DNA from 2 places in the Haloimpatiens massiliensis genome. Region 1 is predicted to be linked to the other one. Evidence: riboswitches for the same ligand, from Rfam matches in the RefSeq annotation. Region 1 holds a riboswitch; the other holds the start of a gene.
The links. A riboswitch is a leader RNA that binds a small molecule or an ion and turns the genes downstream of it on or off. The one in region 1 is predicted to bind thiamine pyrophosphate.
Positions count from the first base shown of each region.

Region 2: it holds a riboswitch for thiamine pyrophosphate, as region 1 does, so the genes downstream of both, thiS (sulfur carrier protein ThiS) here and thiW (energy coupling factor transporter S component ThiW) in region 1, are expected to answer to the same signal.

Region 1 covers NZ_LT854640.1:918,475-924,280, forward strand. The annotation lists gene C1715_RS12590 (2-hydroxyacid dehydrogenase) at 1-809, opposite strand, end outside; gene C1715_RS12595 (MATE family efflux transporter) at 853-2,211, opposite strand; gene thiM (hydroxyethylthiazole kinase) at 2,555-3,352, opposite strand; gene thiW (energy coupling factor transporter S component ThiW) at 3,330-3,899, opposite strand; TPP riboswitch at 4,209-4,314, opposite strand; gene C1715_RS12610 (DUF4064 domain-containing protein) at 4,425-4,784, opposite strand; gene C1715_RS12615 (ECF transporter S component) at 5,031-5,681, opposite strand.
Region 2 covers NZ_LT854640.1:1,224,607-1,230,412, forward strand. The annotation lists gene C1715_RS14020 (thiamine phosphate synthase) at 1-207, opposite strand, end outside; gene thiH (2-iminoacetate synthase ThiH) at 373-1,476, opposite strand; gene C1715_RS14030 (thiazole synthase) at 1,478-2,251, opposite strand; gene thiF (sulfur carrier protein ThiS adenylyltransferase ThiF) at 2,271-3,074, opposite strand; gene thiS (sulfur carrier protein ThiS) at 3,077-3,271, opposite strand; TPP riboswitch at 3,366-3,475, opposite strand; gene C1715_RS19845 (methyltransferase) at 3,913-4,368, shown strand; gene C1715_RS14050 (SIR2 family protein) at 5,038-5,806, opposite strand, start outside.

The DNA.
Region 1 (5,806 bases):
GTAGGTTCTTTTTCAAACACATCTAATCCTGCCCCTGCTATTTTGCCAGTTTTTAGAGCATCAATTAGAGCTAGCTCATTAATCGTTTGCCCTCTAGACACATTAATAATTATTGCTGACTTTTTCATTAAGTTAAATTCTCTAGCATCAATGAAATGATATGTTTCTTCAGTAAGGGGAGTTAAAATCACAATAAAATCAGAATTTTTTATAAGCTTATCTTTAGAGGAATATTTTACTCCCAGCTTATTTTCTATCTCTTCTTTTCTGTGCCTATTATAATATAATACATCCATATCAAATCCTAATTTAGCTCTTTTAGCTACAGCCTCACCTATCCTTCCCATACCTATTATGCCTAAAGTTTTATGATGTACTTCTGTACCTACATATTCTTCTGGATAAACTTTTTCCCACATTCCAGCTTTTGTTATTCTATCAAGTTCTGGTATTCTTCTTGCCAATGATAATATAAGTCCAAAAGTTAAATCTGCCACTGTATCATTTAGTATATCTGGAGTATTAGTACCTACTATTTTTTTCTTTTTCATATCTTTAATTACAAAATTATCATATCCTACAGATATATTACTTACTACTTTTAAATTAGGCATAGAATCTAAAAATTCTTCATCTATTTTTGTTCCAATGGTTATCAAGCCATCAATATAATTATAATTTTTTATTATTCCTTCTCTGGAGAGTATTTCATCACCTTCATTCATTTCAAGATCACAAAAATTTGAAATATATTCCTGAACTTCTTTTGAAACTCTTCGAGCAATATATACTTTAGGCTTCACAATCATCCCTCCTATAGTTAATCTTTATAAATTTTATTAATGATATCTATCATTTTATTATTCTTTTTTGCCATTGATTTTTCCTGTAAATTAAATATCCATATATACAAATTATAAGATTGCTAAAACTCATAGAAAACCAAATACCAGTAGATCCTATATTTGTTAAATACTTAAATGCAAGTATCATAGGCAATCTTACAAACCAAAGTCTACCTATTTCCATAGCCATGGAATACTTTGTATGTCCAGAGCCTTGGAATATTCCTTGAAGTACACTAAAAATCCCCATCAAAGGCATAGAATAAGCTATGTATTGAAGATATGTAATACCTTGAGATATTACACTACTATCATCTTTAGACTGTATGAAAAATTCTATGATTTGCTTGTCCCAAATTAACATAATTATGCATCCTAATAGTGAAAATGCTATTGTAAGTTTTAAAGATTTTCTAAAAGCCTCTTTAACTCTTTTCATCTGATCATTTCCTAAGTTTTGTCCTACAATAGAAGTTAAAGCAGCTCCAATACCCATTGCAGGCTGCATTACAAGTCCCGTAATTCTGTTAACCATACCAAAGGCGGCTATAGTAGCTGTACCATAAGAGGCAATAAAACTATTTAAGACCATAAAACCTAATGCAGAACCAGATTGTCCAATAGAAGATGGCACAGCAATTTTTATAATTTTATATAATATATCCTTATTAAATTTGAAATTTTTAAAACTTATTTTTATAGTTCCCGGCTTTAACTTTAACATAGAAAATCCAGCTACACTAAGTAATGCTTTTGTTAATAAAGTAGCAATAGCAGCACCCTTTATGCCCATATTAAAATTAAATATAAAAATAGGATCTAATACTATATTCAAAATTGCACTAATTGCACTAAGTATTGTAGGTTGTAAAGTATTACCTTGGGCATTCATTATAGAATTATAATTAAAAAATAAAAACATAAATGGCATATCTAAAAAAGTTATTTTCAAATATATACTACTATATTTTAACAATTCTCCTGAACCACCCATAAGTTTTATTACTAATGGACTTATTATGTATCCAATTGCTGAAAAAACTACAGAAATAAAAAAAGAAATGGCAACTAATTGACTGGCATATTTATTAGCTTTGTCATATTTAGATGCTCCTATTAATTGGGATAAAATCGATGTACCTGCTATGGACAATCCTATTCCAATAGAAACAAATAAAAAATTAATAGGCCAAACAAAAGATGTAGCTGCAAAATGTACTGAACCTATTTTACTAACCCATACTCCATCTGCTAAATTATATAAAGTCTGTATTAAATTATTTATCATAATTGGTAAAGCTAATGTGATTATAACTTTGTACATATTTCCTTCCAATATTAAATTTCTTCTTTCCTTCGAATCCATATTATGCGTTACTGAAAATTTATAAAAGTTTATTTTTTCCTTCTACAATGCTACTTATTTTGCAGTAACTCCCTCCTTTCTTATTTTTAAGATTCTCTCCATATTTAATTCTGTAAGCTGTATTTTGTCTTTTCTAATTTTATTTCTCTTCAAAATTTTCTTATTATTAAACTTCTATATTAAATATATCACATTTTATTATTTCTTTGATTAATTTTTAAATTTTAACCATAATAAAAAGCATCTACTTATAATGAATTACAACTCTAAATGTTATGCATATAATATATCATATGCATAACATTTAATCTGCACTTCACTAAGCAGATGCTACTCTCTATTTTTATTCTACTCTATATTTTATTTTTTCTGTTATCATATCATCAGAAATACTAAACATATTATCTATAAGTTCAGTTTTAAAACTTCCAGTCCCCTTAACATGCTGAGAAAGTTCACCACATATTCCCATAAGAGCTATAGCAAGAACAGTACCTCCAAATATATTTTTAGAAGAAATACAACTTGCTATAAGTGTATTAAGCATACAACCTGTACCAGTTACCATTGAAAGCATTTCACAGCCATTGGTTATTAAATATGTATCAATACCATTTGTTATTATATCTACCACTCCTGTTGCTGCAATAACAGCCCCGGTTTGCAAAGACAATTTTTTTAACATTTCGATACTTCTTTCGGAATTTTTTTCTGTTACCATGTCAAATTCACCCACATCAATACCCTTTGAATTACTCTCTATACCATAAATTGCTTTTATTTCAGACATGTTGCCCTTAATAACATTTGGATGACACTGGAAAATAAATTTCTTTGCATAATTTAATCGAAGTTTACTGCAAGCCACACCTACCAAATCAATTACTTGTGGAATTTTATTTTCAAAGGCAATTTTACCTGAAATCAACATAGATTTCATTCTTGTGTCTGTTATATTCCCAAGATTAACTCCCAAAGCTTTAGAAGTAGCAGTAATTTCAGCAACCTCCAAAGGGTGCTCCGCCATAATAGGTTTGGCACCAACCGCAAGCACCATATTTGCGCAATCATTTATTGAAATAGGATTTGTAATACAATGAATTAGTGGTTTTTTTAATTTAACATTCTGTCTTATTTGCAATAGATCGTTTATTGTTGCATTTTGATTTGTCATAAACTTTCGCCCCCAAAGTCCTCTGAATTTTTGCAAGCATCCCTATTCTGCTTAATGCCGCTAGAAAAATAAATGCAATGGTTCCACCGATAAGTGTACCCATAATAAATGAAGGAACGTAGAACATCCATGTAAGTCCTGTTCTACCCCAAATAAATGTCATAACAGGATATGAAACTATAGCTCCTATAATGCCAGTTCCTATAATCTCACCTATAATGGCACAAATCAAGTTTCCTTTAGATACTCTGTATAAAATTCCAGATAAAGCAGCACCAAAAACTGCTCCAGTTAAAGCTAAAGGTGGAATTCCCAAAAAAAACATTCTTATGACACCAATAAGTGTAGCACAAAGCAGTGAATACCAAGGTCCAAGAATAACAGAACATACTATGTTAATAAAATGTGCCATAGGACACATGCCTTCAATACGAAGAATCGGTGAAATCACAACTCCCATTGCCACCAACATTGCAAGCATAAGTTTTTTTAATAATTTTGAGTTTTTTTCCATAATAAAATACCTCCCTAATAATATTCATTTTCCCAATATGTTATATAGGGAATAAACACCATTATCGAGGTATAGTTTTATCGTAACTAAATAGCAATTCCCTATATGACATAAGCCATACTGGTCGGTCGAAGCTCAAAAGCCTCCTCTCACCTTGAAACACAAGTTCCCTCGCTATTTAGTTGTATTTTGCAATATTAGCTCAGGGCGCTCCTCCTTCACTAATCAAAAATATTCTCTTTGCAGCATAAAAAATGAGATACACCAAATAAGGCACATCTCATTTACACTCATAAGATATATAAACAAATAGTATAAACTAAATATTTCCTTACGTCGGCATTATCCGAATCAAGTTATGGGTCGAAGCATAAACTTCCTCTCAGCCTGCAACCAAGCTCCCCTTTTTAGAAATTGTATCATATAAATTTTTTAAATGCAACACAAAGGTAAAAATATAGAAAAATATGAAACTGCAAGAACTAAAAAGAACCGCATTAGCGCTTCTCTAGTTTTGTTAATAAACTATTGTATTATCTGCTCATTTTTAGATTCCACTTTTCTAGTAAGACACATTATTCCAGCTATCAAAAATAATATCAATGAGGCAACATTAAGGAGATTACATAAAAAAACTCCAACTCCTGCAATTATCATCATTATGCCAGAAACTTTACTATTTTTATTTACTCTACAAGCAAAAACTAAACCAACTATTGATAATATTAAACCTATAATATATATTACTGTGAATACAGTCTCAGTACTCTCTACTGGTTCATTTCCTAACAACAAAGAAATAGCTCCAACCAAAGTTATAAATGTTATTATTATACCTAAAATTCCCCCTATAAGTCCTAGTACAAATTCAGCTGTTCTTTTCATAACGATTCCCCCTAATATATCATATAATAAAATTATATATTATTTATTCCAATATTAGAAGTATTAACCAATTAAAAATTTTAAATATAAGTTTTAGTATTCCTTTTTAGTTGATTTAGTTTTCTATATTCAATTAATACTACTGAATTTTATATAACAACTAACTTATATGGGTATATGGAATCATCCAGTTTAATTGTTTCATTTAACTTTTTGAACACTATAATAGCTACTACAATAAAATAATTATATTGTTCCATTTAATACTAATACTAAAAGAATACATGTAACTAGTATTAAACCGGAAATAAGTGTCACCCCAAGGTTAATTTTTTTAACTGGATTAGATTTCGATGACTCAGGAATAAGGTTACTTCTTCTCAAGGAATTTACTAAAGGTTTATATAAAAGCATAGTTAAGGCTGCATTTAATCCACCCTTTAAAAGATTAAAAGGTAAAAATGCTGGAATCAATAGTTTTGCCACAGCTTCTCTAGGATACCCTAAATAAATTGGAGCAATAAGATAATTCCAAAGAAGCATAACTATTGTCATTAAAATACTTCCAGTAATAAGTCCATATACAGCTCCCTTAAGTGTATGATTTCGTTTATAAATATAACCTGCTGTACATGCAAAAGCACATGTAGAAATGATATTCATAATAAAACCTATAAAACCAGTATCACTAACAGTGAACATTTCCACAAAAGAAACTAGCACTGAAATAATAAATGCTGATAACGGACCAAAAATAAATCCTCCAATAGTAATAATAACATCTTTAGGATCATACTTTAAAAACATTACTATAGGAATACGTCCTAAAACCATAATAATATAGGCAATAGCACTTAACATTGCCAATGTTGTGAGTTTTTTAGTGTTTGTTTTCATTTTACATTCCCCCTAAAAATAGTAACACCTGAAAGAAATGTCTTTCAGGTGTTAATTGCAATTAGGTGGACAATTAGAATTGTAAAAAAATGAAACACAAAAAAAGTAATCATTTATTACAATCA
Region 2 (5,806 bases), 310 kb from region 1:
GAAGTTCCCATTTATTATAAGCTTAACTTTTCTATAACCTATTATTTCTTTTATTTTTTTACCATAACTTATAAGTTCTTGCTCATTTAAATCTTTCTCTCTTAAAATTATAGTATCAACTCCACCTTTAATGCTCTCATTTATTACATGAAAGAAATTATGATTTTTTACAAGTTTTCTATTAGTTATTAAATATAATTTAGGCATATTAAACACAACCTTTTTAATATATAGTCTCTTTCATAATTGATTTTATCATTGAACTCTCCCCACCTGCTCAGCCAAAATGGGATATCATTCCTCAAATTTAAACTAAAGTATATCTAACTAGGTGAAATAATACATAAACTAAAGTTGAGATTATTCGTTAAATTAGAATTGCATCCAATTCTTAAATATAGGCTCATATCCTCTTTTTACTATACTGCCCATAACCTGTTCTAAGTTTCTTTTATCTGCTGTATCAAATTGAGGTTCACTTTCATCTTTCAATTCATGTCCACCTACTTCTGTACTTGATTCAGCTGACATTTTAGTAACTCCTAAAGGTATTAGATTATCTCTAAACTCTGCCTTTTCTCTAGTGGATACGGTAATTCCTACCCTTGGCATAAGTATTCTAAGAGCCAATATATACTGTACAATATTTTTATCATTTACTGGGTATACATCCTCAAAAACCCCTGCATGAGGTCTTATTCTAGGAGGCGAAACACTAACATCTACATCTGAATACTTATCCTGTAAGTATTTTGCATGTAATCCTGTGGCAAAAGCTTCTCTTCTCCATTCATTTAAACCTAGAAGTGCACCTATATTTACAGTTCTCATTTTAGCTATACATCCTTTTTCAGGAGCATCTAATCTAAACTTATAATTTTTCTTAGGACCAGCAATATGGACCCTATCGTATATTCTTTCATCATATACTTCTTGGTAAACAGTAAGTCCATCCACCCCTGCTTCTACCACCTGATTATATTCTTCCTGATTTAGTGGGTATATTTCTATAGCTACAGATTGAAAATATTTTTTTAAAACTTTAACTGCCTCAACAATATATGATACAGGTGTATCCTTTGGAGATTCTCCCGTCAAAATAAGTATGTGCTTAAATCCTTTAGATACTATATTCTTAGCTTCTTTTTCTATCTCATCCATATTCAATTTATTTCTTTTAATACTATTTGCACAGTTAAATCCGCAATAAGCACATTTATTTACACAATAATTTGCAAGATATAAAGGTGTAAATAACTCTATTACCTTACCGTAATTCTGCAAAGCTAATGTATGCGCTTTTTGTGCCATTTCCTCTAAAAATTCTTCTGCCTTTGACGACAACAATGTTAAAAAATCCAATTCACTTATTACGTTTTTACTCAAAACTCTTTTTACATCCAATTCAGTAACATTATTAAAGAATTCATCATAATCAAAGTCCTTATATCTAGAATAATAATCATAAAATCTCACTCTATTTACCCCCATTCAAAAAACCAGTAAGTGGTGAAGATGCATTCCCATATTGTGATTGTACACCCATTCTAGCCTCATAAGCCATTCTACCTGACTTAACTCCTAACGAAAAAGCTTCTGCCATTTTAACTGGATCTTCAGATGTGGCTATAGCTGTGTCTACTAAAACGGCCCCTGCACCCATTTCCATAGCTTGTACTGCATCTGATGGTTTTCCTACACCTGCATCTACTATAATAGGAACTTTTATTTCTTCTATAAGTATTCTTATTAATTCACCTGTTCTAATTCCCCTATTACTTCCTATAGGTGCTCCCAATGGCATAACTGCCGCTGCTCCAACATCTACTAATCTTTTTGCAGCCATCAAATCAGGACTCATATAAGGAAGTACTACAAAGCCTTCTTTACTTAATACTTCTGTAGCTTTAATAGTTTCTTGATTGTCAGGAAGTAAATATTTATTATCCGATATAACCTCTATTTTAACCCAATTTCCACAGCCCATAGCTTTTCCAAGCCTAGCTATTCTTATAGCTTCTTCTGCAGTTCTTGCTCCTGAAGTATTAGGAAGTAATATTACATCTTTAGGTATACATTCTATAATATTTTCCCCTCTTGAATTTAAATCTACTCTTCTTATAGCCGTAGTTACCACTTGAGTTTGTGACTTTTCTATTACTTTAGGTATAACTTTTGTGGAAGGAAACTTTCCAGTTCCAACAAATAATCTACTTTCTAATTCCACTCCACCTATAATTAATTTTTCCATAATACACATCTCCTCATATTTAACAATCATTTTCACCTAACAAAATTCTAATTATCATATTTGCTTGATGATTTGCTGCAATAGCAGTCCTTGGAGCCATAAGTCCACAGCCTATCTTTGCTTCAGATTCTAAGTCTCCTACCATATAAAAATTTTTCATAACTCTCTTTGTCTTTATTAAATTTGAACTAAAATAACCTGCCATACCCGATGCAGCTACAACAGTTTTTTCTCCGTCCAAAAGTATGGTATTAACTATTTCTGCCTTGTTAATAGGATTATCCAAAGCTTCTGCCACAATACTTGCATCATCAAAGCATTTAACTACATTGTTTTTATCCAAATATAAATCTTTCGTTACAACTTCCACAAAGGGATTTATGTTGCCTATTATAGCTTTTATAGCTTGGGTTTTCTTCATACCTATGTGTTCTATGAAATACTGCTGCCTATTTAAGTTACTAGGTTCCACCACATCAAAATCTACTAATATAAGTTTACCAATACCCATTCTTGCTAAAGATACGGCTATATTAGATCCTAGTCCCCCAAGCCCTGCTATACCAATAGATGCCTTTTTAATTTTTTCATGCACCCCAGGAGTATGTCTGGAAGTTAATAAACATTCAATTTCTTCTTTGTCTGGCATCTGTCCTTTATTTATAAAAAATAAATTATCCCCTTCTTTTAGTTCATAATTCTTATCTAAAGGAAATCCATTTAAAATACATATGTCTCCTTTATAATTAAATATCTTTTTTAATTCAAAAGCTGTAATATTTTCATGAACTTCAATTTTCCTTCCATTAAAAAAAATCTTCAATTTTAACCCCCACCTACAAAAGCTACAATTTCAACTTTATCTTCTTTGCTTAATATCCTATCTTTAAACTTATCTCTGTCCAATATCTCCATGTTTATTTCTACAACAACTTTTTCCCTGGAAATATTCAGTTCTTCAAGCATTTTTTCCACTGTAATGCCTTGCTTAAAATCCAGTTCTTTTCCATTTACTATCATTTTTACACCTCCTACCGCTTCAATATATTTAGCCTTTGTATCTCTTTTTTTATAAAACAAAAAAAGATACAAATCCGCAGGAAATGTATCTAAAATACCTCAATAAAAGCATTCCCTACGTTGGTTCTAACCAAATCAGGTTCCTAGGGTCAGAGATAACATCTCTTTCTCAGCCTGTCATTACAGGATCCCCTTGCTTGCATATTAAATTTTACATATATATCATAACACTTTTTTCTATTTAGGTAAATAAAATTATTGTAAATGTTGAATTATAATAGATAACCTTGATATAATTGCATTTGCATATAGTATAGAAAAGGGGTGATATAATGAATAAATCAAGTATAAACAAATCAAAGCTTTTCTTCATGGGGTTAGAAAGCAGATTTTAAGAAAACTCTTCTATATTTAAAAAAATAAGTACAAATTTTAAAACTGGTTTAAAAGAATTTAAAGGCCTAGGCATTTATAAGGATAATAAAATTCAATATAATTTCAACGGAATTACAAAACTTCAAAGTTTAAAGAAAATTTTACAGAACATATGTGTAGATGCTGAAAGCTATGAAGCTCTAGAATTTATATATAGCGAGAGAGGCACAAATATACTAATATCTGCTGACCATAAAAATGTAACCATGAAAAATATAGAAGTTAATGAATCTTCTAAAGAACCTAATACTAGAACTAAGGTTTCTAAAAAAGATTCCTGCTCAGAACATCACGGTTTCCAAGGAACTTCAACGTTTTTAAATAGAGACTATTATATTAAAGTTGGAAAAGCAGATAGTTTATTAAAAGAAATAAATATAATGACAAAAGACAGCAAAATTAAAAATGACAAAATAAGAAAATATAATCAAATAGATCACTATGTTGAACTTTTAGATAGTATATTTGATAAACTAGATAGGAATAACAAAAAAGGTATCACTATATTAGACTGCGGCTGCGGTAAATCCTACTTATCCTTTGTATTAAATTACTATTTAACTGAAGTAAAAAAATTAAAATGTCATTTCATAGGACTTGATTATTCTAAAAAGGATGATTTTCCTCCACTACGTTACGGAAAATCTTTAATTTATAAATAGAAAACCGCCAATAATATTTTTTAGGCGTAGCCTTTCGTTTAAGCCCTAATTCCCGATTATTAATAATATTTTGTCTAATCGGGAGATATAATTAGTTACTTTAGATTAGAAACTAATGAATAACCAATTATTAAAAATAAGATATTGAATAAAATTTAATATCTTTTGTAGCAATACACCGCCTTGTATAAATCTTAGCTTTAATATTTAGGCTGGCTGTCGCCAATAAAAGATTTTTAAAGGCTTTAAAAAAAACTATAATTATTCCATTAATGACATAATTATATTTTTTATTATCAAATTATTATATTTATATACTTTTTATTTAATTAAAGATTTTCTGTAGCATAGCGGAGGAAAATCATCCTTTAGTTAGCTGTCTCCCTCCTTTGATAACTTATGCATGAACCGAAAAATCTGTCTTTAAGGTAACAATAAATATATTTTTTAAGACTATTGAGCTAGCCTTAGAAATTCTTTGTTTTCAAATTTCAATACCCGTTAAGAAGCTTTCATGTTTGAGCGCCGTTAGAAGCGAGTTTGAAAGCTTTAGGGGATTGAAATTTGAAAACATTAGAATTTCTTGGCGTATTGCGAACAGTCTTAAAAAATATATTTATTGTGGACTTAAAGACAGATTTTTCTTGCAGAACTTGCTTCTCAATATTCTTACTTTACGAATTCTTCAAGACAACTACATAAAATTATTGGTTTATTGTAATGTAGTATCCTCTTAACGTCCTCTATTGCAGTGGTATTGGGGTTTACCCATATTAAGTTTTCAAGCTCTCTGCCCTGAAAACTTTCTAATAATAATTTTTTTATAGAAAAATCTGTTATAGGGAAAGAATATCCTATTATCACTAACTCTTTACAGCTTTTTAATTCATCCTTAGCTTTTTTCCATATACCATGTATAAGTTTTTGTCTATAGTCTTTATAAAGTACAGGTGGAATAATTAATGGATCCATTATACCCTTATCTGTATAAATTTCATTATCTTGCCACCAGCATTTATTAGTTAAAACCACCTTACCAGAACCATCTATATTAATTTTTTTATCATCCTTCAACTCTATATAATTCACCCAATTTAATGAACCATGCAGCTTTAAAATTTCAAACCCCTTTAAACTTTGATTATTTATTTTACCATTGATAAGATTGTTCTCTTTCTGCATTTTCACTTCATCAAAACACACGCCATAACATTGGCTATTTTGAGCAGAAATTCCTGTGGCATATTCAATAGCCTTTTCTAAATTACAATCATAATTAAATGTAATAATGCTCTCTCCATTTTCGCAAATTCTCTTACCAAAAGAAACCATAGCTGAAGATTCTTTAGCAAACTTTTGAAACGGATATAAATTTTCTATAAACATAACCTTAAATAATGAATTTATTTTAATTAATTCATAGGCATCTAAGTATCTT